Regions from separate parts of the Variovorax sp. LG9.2 genome, predicted to be linked through region 1. Evidence: predicted binding sites of a transcription regulator. Region 1 holds the regulator's gene; the other holds the start of a gene.
What was found. The regulator HrcA, encoded in region 1, represses chaperone genes, less so after heat shock. The targets are predictions, from matches to a motif close to TTAGCACTCNNNNNNNNNGAGTGCTAA.

Region 1 (6,150 bases):
GCCGCGACGCCTCGCGAGTCGGCTTTTTCACGAAGCTGGTGCGCTTTGCGTTCGCGCCTGTCGAGTTCATGAGCAACGTTATCGACGGGCAAACTCGGCGCATACGTGGCCAAGTCGTATGGTTCAACGGTCTGCGCGCATCCATTGAGGACGGCGCAAAGCTACTTAAAAGCGAAGGCGTCACCGTCGCCGTAAAGCTCGACAAGATGGCCGACCTGCAGACCAGCATCTCGACCACGCACATGACACTCGCAGAGATTCAACTGAGCGTCGCGAAACCTAGCCCGCAGTCGCGAATCAATCTGAGCCTGCACGGCCTTGTCGCCGCGCTGCTCGAGGTTTTCAACGCCGTGGAGGGTGCGCGCTGGGCCGTGATGGAACGCGAGGCCGATCACGATATCGCCGCCGGCCGCGTCAGCCTTTCATTTGCTGACGCCGACGACGCTATTGCTTTCCTGCGCATGAGCGCGTACTTGGGATGGCCGAGCATCTAGTCCGTCAACTTCACCAGCCGATTCATTCGGGATCAAAAAGGCCTCGACGTCGTGCAGCGTGCCTCCCTTGCCGATTGTTTCCAGGACCTGCTGGCCGACCCACTCTCGGCTGCGCGCCGCTTGTACCTGCTGAACCCAAAGCGCGCCGATGTCTATTCCGTCGACCTGTTCACCAAGACCACGACGCACAAAGTGACCCTGACCATACCGGACGGCGCCGCCACGTTCCGGCGCGTCGACGAGCACCCATGACTAACACCACGATCAAAACCAAAGGCGTTCGCGCCATAGTTACTGGCATCGGGTTCGAAGGGCGTGCCGATCGCATCCGTCGACACTGCCGAGAGGGCATGCCGCTGCAACTGCGTAGGGAGCCGAACAACGTGCACGACAAAGACGCCATTACGGTCTACATGCAATGCAGCCGGCTTTTCGGCTTGCTGAAGTCGTGGGAGTCAATCGGCTACATCAAAGCCGCGCGCGCCGATGGTCTCGCGCCGAAGCTCGACAGCGGGAGCTACACCGTGACATCGGCGACCGTCGTCAGCTTTTACACCCCTGTCGGCAGGGATCACCCGCGCGTGTCTGTGCAAATCGAGTTCGCGGTGCGGACTTAGATGCTGACGAGGGCAAGACGTCAGTCTGTCACCAGACTGTCACCGCGCATGAAAAAGAGAAAGGGTCTGCTACAGAATATGTAGCAGACCCCTCAATGCCGGCGCAGGTTATGAATGGTAGGCCGTGATGGGCTTGAACCATCGACCAACGGATTATGAGTCCGCTGCTCTAACCAACTGAGCTAACGGCCCACGCGCCGCCGATTCTAGTGGGGCGCCTACTTCCGATGGCTCAGCGCGTTGGTCACCAGCCTCGAAGTGATATCGACGATCTGAATCATTCGCTCGTAGGGCATGCGAGTGGGGCCAATGACACCCAGCGTGCCGACGACCTTGCCGTCGACTTCGTAGTTCGCACTGACGATCGACAAATCGTCGAACGGCACGACCTGACTTTCCCCACCGATGAAGATCCGAACGCCGTCGGCCTTGCTCGACACGTCCAGCAAGCGCATCAATTGCGCCTTTTGCTCGAACAGTTCGAAGGCCCGGCGCAGCTGGCCCATGTCGCTCGAAAAATCAGAGACGGCGAGCAGATTGCGTTCGCCCGAGATCACGACTTCGTCTTGCGCTTCCGTCATCACCTCGGAGCTCGCCTGAACGGCCGCCTGCATCAGCAACACGATTTCGCCACGGAGTTTTTCGACTTCGGATTGCAGTCGATCGCGCACCTGTTCGATCGTCAACCCGGCGTAGTTGGCGTTGATGTAGTTCGACGCCTCCACCAACTGCGACTGCGTGTAATCCGCCTCCGGGAAGATCACCCGGTTCTGCACATCGCCGTCGGGCGACACGATGATGACCAGCAGTCGGCGGTCCGACAGTCGCAAAAATTCGATCTGCTTGAACACCGAAGCGCGCCGCGGCGCCATGACGACGCCAACGAACTGCGACAGGTTCGACAACAGGTTGGCCGCGTTCGCGATTACCTTCTGCGGCTGGTCTGGCGCCAACGTGGCAGCGCTGAACTGGTCGCGTTGCGCGGTCAGCATCGTGTCGACGAAAAGGCGATAGCCGCGCGCGGTCGGGATGCGCCCGGCAGACGTGTGCGGGCTCGCAATCAGGCCCAGATTCTCGAGGTCGGACATCACGTTGCGGATAGTCGCCGCAGACAGTTCGAGCCCCGAAGCGCGAGACAGCGTGCGCGATCCCACCGGCTGTCCTTCAGCGATGTAACGCTCAACAAGAGTCTTGAGCAGCAACTTGGCGCGATCGTCCAGCATCAATGAATTTTAGTGTTGTAATTTGTGAATGACCTCCCGCTTTCGACGCGTTGCGCTGATTGGCAAGTACCAAGCCTCGGGCGCGCGCGCTCAGGCCGGGGCGCAAGACGGCGTGATGGAAGACATCGGCGCATTCCTCGAATCGCACGGTTGCGAGGTCGTTGTCGAGCAGTCGACCGATGAGCATCCGGAGATCAGCCGCTATGCGGCCTTGAGCGTCGGAGAAATCGGCCGAACCTGCGATCTTGGCTTGGTGGTGGGGGGTGACGGAACGATGCTGGGCATCGGCCGCCAGCTCGCTTGCTACGGCGTGCCATTGGTCGGCATTAACCGCGGACGACTCGGATTCATCACCGACATCCGGCTGGAAGACTACAAGGCGACGCTGGTGCCAATGTTGGCCGGCGACTATGAAGAAGACCATCGCAGCCTGATGCACGCGCGCGTGCTGCGCGAGGGCAACGTCGTGTTCGACGCGCTTGCAATGAACGACGTGGTGGTCAACCGTGGCGCGACATCCGGCATGGTCGAACTGCGTGTCACGGTCGGTCGACACATCGTCGCCGTGCAGCGCGCGGACGGGTTGATCATTGCCTCGCCGACCGGCTCGACCGCCTATGCCTTGTCCGCCGGCGGCCCTTTGATGCACCCGGCCATTCCAGGCTGGGTCATGGTCCCGATCGCGCCGCACACATTGTCGAACCGCCCGATCCTGCTGCCGGACGCCGACGAGATATCGATCGAATTGGTGTCGGGTCGCGACGCCAGCGCGAACTTCGACATGCAGTCGCTCGCCACGCTAATGCTCGGTGACACAGTTGTGGTTCGCCGGTCGGATCATCGCGTGCGCTTTCTGCATCCGAAGGGGTGGAGTTACTTTGACACGCTGCGCAAGAAATTGCACTGGAACGAAGGAGGTTCCTGAGGTGGCTCTGCGACGTATTGCGCTGCGCGATTTTGTGATCGTGCATGCGCTCGAACTGGATTTTTCGACCGGCTTCTCGGTATTGACCGGTGAGACGGGCGCCGGCAAGTCGATCCTGATCGACGCACTTCAACTGGCATTGGGGAGCCGGGCCGACGCCGGTTCAGTGCGCGAAGGCGCCGAGCGGCTCGACGTGAGCGTGGAGTTCGACGCTGCACCAGCGTTGGCGTCGTGGCTCGACGAAGGTGGCTTCGAAGCCAACGAGGCTTTACTGCTGCGCCGAACGGTCGACCTGCAAGGACGCAGCCGTGGCTGGATCAACGGCGCCCCGGCCACCGCCGCGCAATTGCGCACCGTGGGCGACCTGCTGCTCGATATTCATGGCCAGCACGCTTGGCAGAGTCTGACCCGGCCCGACGCGGTTAGGCGTCTGCTCGATGCGTATGCCGACGTGAACACGAGCGCGCTGGAGGCGAGCTGGCACGGCTGGCGCCAGGCGCTGACCGCGCTGGATGTCGCGCGCTCAGCACAAGATTCCTTGCAGCGAGAACGCGAGCGCCTGCAGTGGCAACTCGGCGAAGTCAGCAAGCTCGCGCCCGTCGAAGGCGAATGGCAAGAGCTGTCGGCCAATCACAGTCGCATCTCCAATGCACAGGCGCTGATCGAGGCTGCCGAAGGTGCCATCGCGGCGCTGGAGGACGACGACGCCGGCGCGCTGTCCGCCCTCGCCCGTGCCGTCGCCCTGCTGCAGGACGCCGAGCATATGGAGGCGGAGTTCAAGGCCCTCGGCGAAGTGCTGGCGTCCAGCGTTGCGCAAGCTGCGGACGCTGCGCATTCGCTGCACGGCTACCTTCGGCATACCGACACCGATCCGCAGCGCCTGGCCGAACTCGATTCGCGCATGGGTCTCTGGATGTCGCTGGCACGGCGCTACAAGCGGCCGCCGGCAGAGCTGCCCGCGCTGCTCACGGGGTGGCAATTGGAATTGAAGGCGCTGGATGCGCAAGGCGACCTCGATGCACTCGATCGCGCCGAGCAAGCCGCCAAGCAAGGCTACCTACGCGAGGCAAAGGCGCTCAGCAAAGCGCGCAAGCAAGCGGCGCCGCGCCTCTCCGAATCCGTCACCAGAGCGATGCAGGGTCTCGGCATGCAAGGCGGTCGCTTCGAAGTCGAACTGCAGCCCCTCGATCAACCCGGCCGTGCCGGCCTCGAAGAAGTGATCTTTCTCGTCGCCGGTCATCCCGGCAGCACGCCCCGGCCGATCGGCAAGGTCGCCTCGGGCGGTGAGCTGTCGCGCATCGCGCTCGCCATCGCTGTGACGACAAGCGAACTCGGCGCCGCACAAACGCTGATCTTCGACGAGGTCGATGCCGGCGTCGGTGGTGCCGTGGCCGAAACGGTGGGACGTTTGATGGCGCAACTCGGCCGCAGTCGGCAGGTTCTGGCGGTCACGCACCTGCCGCAAGTGGCGGCCTGTGCCGACCATCATCTTCTGGTCGCCAAACGGCAGACCCGCAGCGGCAAGGGAGCGGCAGCGCGCACCGAAAGCACTGTCGCGCCACTCGATGCCGATGGCCGCACGCAGGAAGTCGCCCGAATGCTCGGCGGCGAGCGAGTTTCGCAAACCTCTCTTGCCCATGCCCGCGAGATGCTCGAAAAGCAGGCGCCGGCGACTGCGCCATGAGCCTCGACATCGTGCTCATCACCGGTATGTCCGGGTCCGGCAAGTCGGTCGCGTTGCATGCGCTGGAAGACGCCGGCTACTACTGCGTCGACAATCTTCCGCCGGAGTTGCTCACTGCCTTCGTCGCATTGCAAAAGCAGCAGAACGCGAGCCACGTTGCGATTGCCATGGACGTGCGCAGCGGCGTGTCGTTGCCGCTCGTGCCGCAGCAGCTCGACAGCTTGCGACGCGAAGGCGTGGTGCTGCGATCGCTGTTTCTGGATTCGACGACCGATGCACTGGTGCACCGTTATTCCGAGACACGGCGCCGCCATCCGCTCTCACGCCAAGACCCTCTGACCGACCTGCCCGAGCAACAACGCGCACTGGTGCAGTCGATCGAGCTGGAGCGCGAACTGCTGGCCGATCTGCGCGACGGTGCCGACGTCATTGACACCAGCATCATCCGGCCAGCGCAGTTGCAGAGCTACATCAAGGCGTTGATCGCGGCGCCGCAAAGCGCATTGACGCTGGTCTTTCAATCGTTCGCTTTCAAGCGCGGTGTGCCGCTCGATGCGGACTTCGTATTCGACGTGCGCATGCTTCCCAACCCGCACTACGTGCCTGCCTTGCGCGCGCTCACGGGACGCGATGTGCAGGTGATCGACTGGCTGCGTTCGCATGACGACGTCGCGCGCATGTACGGCGACATCGAGCAGTTCCTGGGCCGCTGGCTGGATGCGCTGGCGCACGACCATCGCAGCTACGTGACGGTGGCGATCGGTTGCACCGGCGGCCAGCACCGCTCGGTCTTTCTGGTCGAGCAATTGGCACGAGGATTCGGCGATCGGTGGGCCGCGCTCAAGCGGCATCGCGAACTCGACGCGACCTGAGGTGGGCTTCCGACGGCCCCGGCGTGGGTCCGGTCAACCGCCAGCAACCAGCAATTTGCGCACCGGTGCGGGCAGCCCGAGTTCGGTCCATTCGTGCGCATCGAACCAGCGCCCGTGGTCAGACAAGGCGAGCGCGCCCATCCATTCGACCTTGACCGGATGCAGATGCAGATCCTTGTGCGTCAACACGTGAACGAACGGCACTTCGTCTTGCACCGTATTGCACGACGACGGCAAAGCCTCGAGAAGTGCCGCTCGACTTTCGAAGACCGGCAGCGAATACAGGCCCGCCCAGATGCCGCGCGCCGGTCTCTTCTCGAGCCAGGCGCGTCCCT
Region 2 (6,150 bases), on a different contig from region 1:
TATCTCGAAACCCTGCTGATGAAGGCCGACACGCTGGCGCTGGCCGACCGGCGCCGCTATCTCGAGATCGCGCTCGGCCAAAGCCGCAAGGTCGGCCGCCTGGCGCAGGAATTGTTCGAACTGGCGCGGCTCGAGTCCGGCGTGGTCAAGCCCGACAAGGAGAGCTTCGCGCTGGCCGATCTGGTGCAGGACGTGTTCCAGAAGTTCGAGCTCGCCGCGGAAGCACGCCGTCAGCGCCTGGTGCCGCAGATTGCGTCCGGCCTGCCGGTGGTCACGGCCGATCTGGGAATGATCGAACGCGTGCTGACCAACCTGCTCGACAACGCGATCCGCCACACGCCAGAGGGCGGCGAGATCGTCGTGCAATTGCGGCCCGCCGAAGCGGGGGAGGATGGTGTGGCCGGCGTACAGGTCGAGATCAGCGACACCGGCCCCGGTATCCCCAAAGAGCTGCAGCCCGTCCTTTTCACCCGCCCTGCCTTCTCGTCGTCCGGCGGCCGCAGTGGCGGCCTCGGCCTGATGATCGTCCGCCGCATCCTGCAACTGCACGGCAGCGAAATCCGCCTGCTCCCCCAACCCGGCAAAGGCGCAGTCTTCGCCTTTCAGCTCAGCTAAAAAACGAACGAAAAAAGGCCCGCACGAAGCGGGCCTTTTAGTTGGTGAGGTGCCGCAGCGGACACGAAGTGCCGCCAGCCTCCGGGGGGATCACATGCCCATGCCGCCCATGCCGCCCATGCCGCCCATGTCAGGCATGCCGCCGGCGCCGGCTTCGTCCTTCGGTGCATCGGCGACCATGGCTTCGGTCGTCAACAGCAGCGAAGAAACCGACGCTGCGTTTTGCAGTGCAGTGCGGGTGACCTTCGTCGGGTCCAGGATGCCCAGCTCGAGCATGTCGCCGTACGTGTCGTTTTGTGCGTTGAAGCCGAAGTTGCCCTTGCCGGCCAACACAGCATTCACGACCACGCTGGCTTCGCCGCCGGCGTTGTTGACGATTTCGCGCAGGGGCGCTTCGACGGCCTTCAACACCAGCTTGATGCCGGCGTCCTGGTCGGCGTTGTCGCCCTTGATCTTGTCGCCGACAGCTTGCTTGGCGCGCAGCAGAGCCACGCCGCCGCCAGCCACGATGCCTTCTTCGACTGCAGCGCGGGTGGCGTGCAGTGCGTCTTCGACGCGAGCCTTCTTTTCCTTCATTTCGACTTCGGTGGCAGCGCCGACCTTGATCACTGCAACACCGCCGGCCAGCTTGGCCACGCGCTCTTGCAACTTTTCACGGTCGTAGTCGCTGGTCGCTTCTTCGATCTGAACGCGAACTTGCTTCACGCGAGCTTCGATGTCTGCAGCAGCGCCGGCACCGTCGATCAGGATGGTGTTTTCCTTGCCGACTTCGATGCGGGCAGCCGAGCCGAGGTCGGCCAGGGTCACCTTTTCGAGCGTCAGGCCGACTTCTTCAGCGATGACCTTGCCGCCCGTCAGGATGGCGATGTCTTCGAGCATGGCCTTGCGGCGATCGCCGAAGCCAGGTGCCTTGACAGCCACGACTTTCAGGATGCCGCGGATCGTGTTCACGACCAGAGTAGCCAGGGCTTCGCCTTCGACTTCTTCGGCAATGATCAACAGCGGACGGCCCGACTTCGCGACTTGTTCCAGCGTAGGGAGCAGGTCACGGATGTTGCTGATCTTCTTGTCGTAGAGCAGAACGAACGGGTTTTCCAGAATCGCGGATTGCTTTTCAGGGTTGTTGATGAAGTAAGGCGACAGGTAGCCGCGGTCGAACTGCATGCCCTCGACGACGTCGAGTTCGCTGTCCAGGCTCTTGCCGTCTTCGACGGTGATGACGCCTTCTTTGCCGACCTTGTCCATCGCGTCAGCGATGAGCTTGCCGATGGTTTCGTCGCTGTTGGCCGAGATCGAGCCGACTTGTGCGATTTCTTTCGACGTGGTGGTGGGCTTCGATGCCTTCTTCAGCTCGGCGACCAGGGCCGTGACAGCCTTGTCGATGCCGCGCTTCAGGTCCATCGGGTTCATGCCGGCCGCGACCAGCTTGAAGCCTTCGCGAACGATGGCTTGAGCCAGAACCGTAGCGGTCGTGGTGCCGTCACCCGCGTTGTCCGAAGTCTTGGAAGCCACTTCCTTCACGAGCTGGGCGCCCATGTTCTGGAGCTTGTCCTTGAGTTCGATTTCCTTGGCGACGGACACGCCGTCCTTGGTCACCGTGGGGGCGCCGAACGAACGCTCGAGCACGACATTGCGGCCCTTGGGGCCCAGGGTCACTTTGACTGCGTTGGCCAGGATGTTGACACCCTCGACCATGCGCGCGCGGGCTTCACCGCCGAAGACTACGTCTTTTGCTGCCATGTTTATTTACTCCGATGAGATGGGGTTGATTACTTCTCGACGACTGCGAACAGGTCGTCTTCCTTCATGACAAGCAGCTCGTCGCCATCGACCTTGACGGTCTGGCCGCTGTACTTGCCGAACAGAACGCGGTCGCCGACCTTGACGCTCATGGCGAGCAGTTCGCCCTTGTCGGTCTTCTTGCCCGGGCCAACGGCCAGCACTTCACCCTGATCGGGCTTTTCGGCAGCGTTGTCGGGGATCACGATGCCCGAGGCAGTCTTGGTTTCGCTTTCAATGCGCTTGACGATCACACGATCGGCCAAAGGACGAAGTTTCATAGCATCTCCTGAATAGAAACGGGTTTGGTTTGAGGGTGCCGGACCGAACGGCTGGCTGCCCAATCGACTGGAGGTGAGCGCTGTTAGCACTCGTCCTCAGCGAGTGCTAATGATAAGGGCATTCGTTCAGGTTTCAAGGGCGGATGTAAGCCGATGTAGGCGGCTTCTGGCGTGGGCTCGCGCTGTTGACCACGCCATATTTGTGCGTCGCCTGCACGAAAGTCGTGCGTCATCGAACAATAGACAGGAGACGACAAATGGACTTCGAAGGCATTTATTGCTTCGACACGGCCTCGGTGCGCTTTGCGTTCTATCCGGACGGCGACGACGGCGCCCGTATCCTCGGGCTGGTTTCAGAACAGACTTTACGGGACGTTTGCGGTGCTCGTGATGGCAGCAGCGAAAGCTTGCTCGCAACTTGCCGCAGTCACTTCAGCCTGATCCGGGACAAGGCGATCGAACTGTATTTCGCCGATCCCTCACGTGCAGTGGTGCTGACGACGGGCGACTTCGCTCTCCCGGCAATCCCGGCAATGCAGGCGTCGATGGTTTCATCACAAGCAGCCGGCGCTGCAGCCGGGGCCTGAACAAACAGCGCGCGCCGCATACGCGCTTCTCTCTGACACGCGAAGGCGCCCGGTGCCCTTCGCGGCGCTCGCCTTTGACCCAACAATGGCCTTGAACTTGCGGTCGTTGTCGTCGATTCTCGGCCATCGATCATCGATTGAACGCAGCGAAAGTGTCCCTCGTGATTCCAGAAATCCGATCTCTCCATACCCAACCCGTCGATTCCCAATCCTCTGGTACCCAGTCTCGCCAGGCTCAGGACGCCTATCTTTTTCGCGAGGGCACCCATGCTCGGCTCTACGATCTGTTGGGCTGCCATGTGAATCCTCAAGGCGGCGCGTCGTTCGCGGTCTGGGCGCCCAACGCTGAGTCCGTCTCGCTTATCGGCGACTGGAACTACTGGTCCGGCGATGCCGATCCGCTGCAACTGCGCGACGACGGCACCGGCATCTGGCAAGGCTCGGTAGCAGACGCGCAGCCGGGCCAGACATACAAGTACCGCATTCGCTCGCGTGTCAACGGCTATGTCGTCGACAAGGCCGATCCGGTCGCGTTCTATGCAGAGCACGCGCCCGCTACCGCATCACGCATCTGGTCGATGGACTACGAATGGAACGACGACGCGTGGATGACATCGCGCGGCGCTCGCAATGCGCTTGACGCGCCGATGTCGACGTATGAGTTGCACCTGGGCTCATGGCGCCGCCACGATGGCGAGTTCCTCGGCTACCGCGAAATCGCGCGTCAGCTCGCTGAATACATGTTGAAGATGGGCTTCACCCATGTGGAATTGATGCCGGTCACCGAGCACCCGTTCTATGGTTCATGGGGCTACCAGACCACCGGCTACTTCGCGCCGACCTCGCGCTTCGGTACGCCGCAAGACTTCATGTACCTGGTCGACCATCTGCACCAGAACAACATCGGTGTGCTGCTCGACTGGGTGCCTTCGCACTTTCCGACCGACGAGCACGGGCTGCAGTATTTCGACGGCACGCATCTGTTCGAACATGCGGATCCGCGCCAGGGCTTTCACCCGGAGTGGAGTTCGAGCATCTTCAACTACGGGCGCAACGAGGTCCGCAGCTTTCTGACGTCGTCCGGCCTGTTTTGGCTCGACAAGTACCACCTTGATGGATTGCGCGTGGACGCGGTCGCGTCGATGCTCTACCTCGACTATGCGCGGAAAGACGGGGAGTGGATTCCCAACAAGTTTGGTGGTCGCGAGAACCTCGAGGCCATCGAGTTCTTGCAAACCCTGAACCGCGCGGTGTACCGCGAATTCCCCGATACGGTGACCATCGCGGAGGAGTCGACTGCCTGGCCCAACGTCTCGCGCCCCACCGACATGGACGGCCTCGGCTTCGGCATGAAGTGGAACATGGGCTGGATGCACGACGACCTGGCCTACATGAAGGAAGACCCGGTCTACCGCAAGTACCACCACGGCCAGATGACGTTTTCGCTGGTGTATGCCTTCAATGAAAACTTCGTGCTGCCGCTCTCGCACGACGAGGTGGTCTATGGCAAGGGCTCGCTCATCAACAAGATGCCGGGCGACCCTTGGCAGCAGTTCGCCAATCTGCGCGCGCTGTTCGGGTTCATGTGGGGACACCCTGGCAAGAAGCTGCTTTTCATGGGCGGTGAATTCGGCCAGCGCCGCGAATGGACGCACGACGGTGAGCTCGAATGGTGGTCGACGTCGCTAGAGGGCCACTCAGGCCTGCAACATTTCGTGGCCGAGCTCAACCGGGTGTACCGTGGCACGCCTGCGCTGTACCAACTCGACTTCAGCGCCAACGGTTTCGAGTGGATCGCGGCCGACGATGCGGATGCCAGCGTGTTCGCCTTCTTGCGCAAGGCGCACGATGGCACCGCTCCGGTGCTGGTGGTGAGCAACATGACGCCACTGCCCCGGACCAACTATCTGCTCGGCGTGCCGTTGGGTGGGGAGTGGCGCGAAGTGATCAACAGCGATGCCGGCGAATTCGGCGGCGCAGGATGGGGCAACCTGGGTGGTGTGGAGTCGTCGCCGGTGCGCTCTCATGGCCGGCCGCATTCTGTTTGCCTGACCTTGCCACCCCTTTCGACCCTTATTTTCCAATACGTGCCCCATGCAAAAAAAGCCAGCACCGCCCACTGAGGTCGCCGCAGTTTCCGAGACCGCCAAAGCGGCGCAGTCGACACCCGCAGCCCATCTTTCCTTGCCTTCAGACAGCGGCGGCGAGGGCCGCGTCCGTGCGGTCATCGATGCTGTGTTGCCCGCCGTCGATGCCGGCCGCTTCGCCATCAAGTGCGTTGCGGGCGACCTGGTGAAGATCACCGCGCATTGCTTCACCGACGGGCACGACGTGGTGCGCGCGATGCTGCGCTGGAGCGCGGATGCCGGTGATGGTGCGCGTGATTGGCACGAGGTACCGATGAAGGCGCTGGTGAACGATGTGTGGGAGGCCAGCTTCGCGCCGCCGTCGATAGGGCGCTTCGTCTACACGGTGGCGGCATGGGTCGACCCGTTCGAATCGTGGCATCACGAGATGACGCGTCGCATCGAGCCCGAAGACATCCGCATCGCGTCGCAGGTCGGCGCCATGGACATCATCGCCGCAGCGGCGCGGGCGCAGGTTGCGGACCGCGACACGCTCTTGCGCTGGGCCAAGGCGCTGCAGACCGCGGCGCTCGACGCTGACCACGACGCCAACGCACTCAAGGCCCTGGCGCTCGACGAAACGCTGGGCGAGTTGGCCGGCCGCTATCCGGACCGTCGCTTCGAGACGCGCTACGCCACCGAGCTGCCGCTCTTCGCGGATCGCAAACGCGCCCGCTTCAGCAGCTGGTACGAGCTGTTTCCGCGCTCTGCCTCGCCGGAGCCCGGTCGCCACGGTACCTTCAAGGATGTCGAGGCGCGGTT

Region 2: the regulator HrcA is predicted to act here: its motif matches at 2,759-2,785, upstream of groES (co-chaperone GroES).

The regions. Positions count from the first base shown of each region.
Region 1 covers NZ_JASJXB010000004.1:40,029-46,178, forward strand. The annotation lists gene QN413_RS05335 (hypothetical protein) at 1-494, shown strand, start outside; gene QN413_RS05340 (hypothetical protein) at 546-746, shown strand; gene QN413_RS05345 (HIRAN domain-containing protein) at 743-1,111, shown strand; tRNA gene QN413_RS05350 (tRNA-Ile) at 1,227-1,303, opposite strand; gene hrcA (heat-inducible transcriptional repressor HrcA) at 1,330-2,334, opposite strand; gene QN413_RS05360 (NAD kinase) at 2,363-3,259, shown strand; gene recN (DNA repair protein RecN) at 3,261-4,943, shown strand; gene rapZ (RNase adapter RapZ) at 4,940-5,815, shown strand; gene mutY (A/G-specific adenine glycosylase) at 5,849-6,150, opposite strand, start outside.
Region 2 covers NZ_JASJXB010000001.1:94,901-101,050, reverse strand. The annotation lists gene QN413_RS00480 (sensor histidine kinase) at 1-615, shown strand, start outside; gene groL (chaperonin GroEL) at 706-2,355, opposite strand; gene groES (co-chaperone GroES) at 2,385-2,675, opposite strand; gene QN413_RS00465 (hypothetical protein) at 2,933-3,262, shown strand; gene glgB (1,4-alpha-glucan branching protein GlgB) at 3,436-5,385, shown strand; gene QN413_RS00455 (alpha-1,4-glucan--maltose-1-phosphate maltosyltransferase) at 5,357-6,150, shown strand, end outside.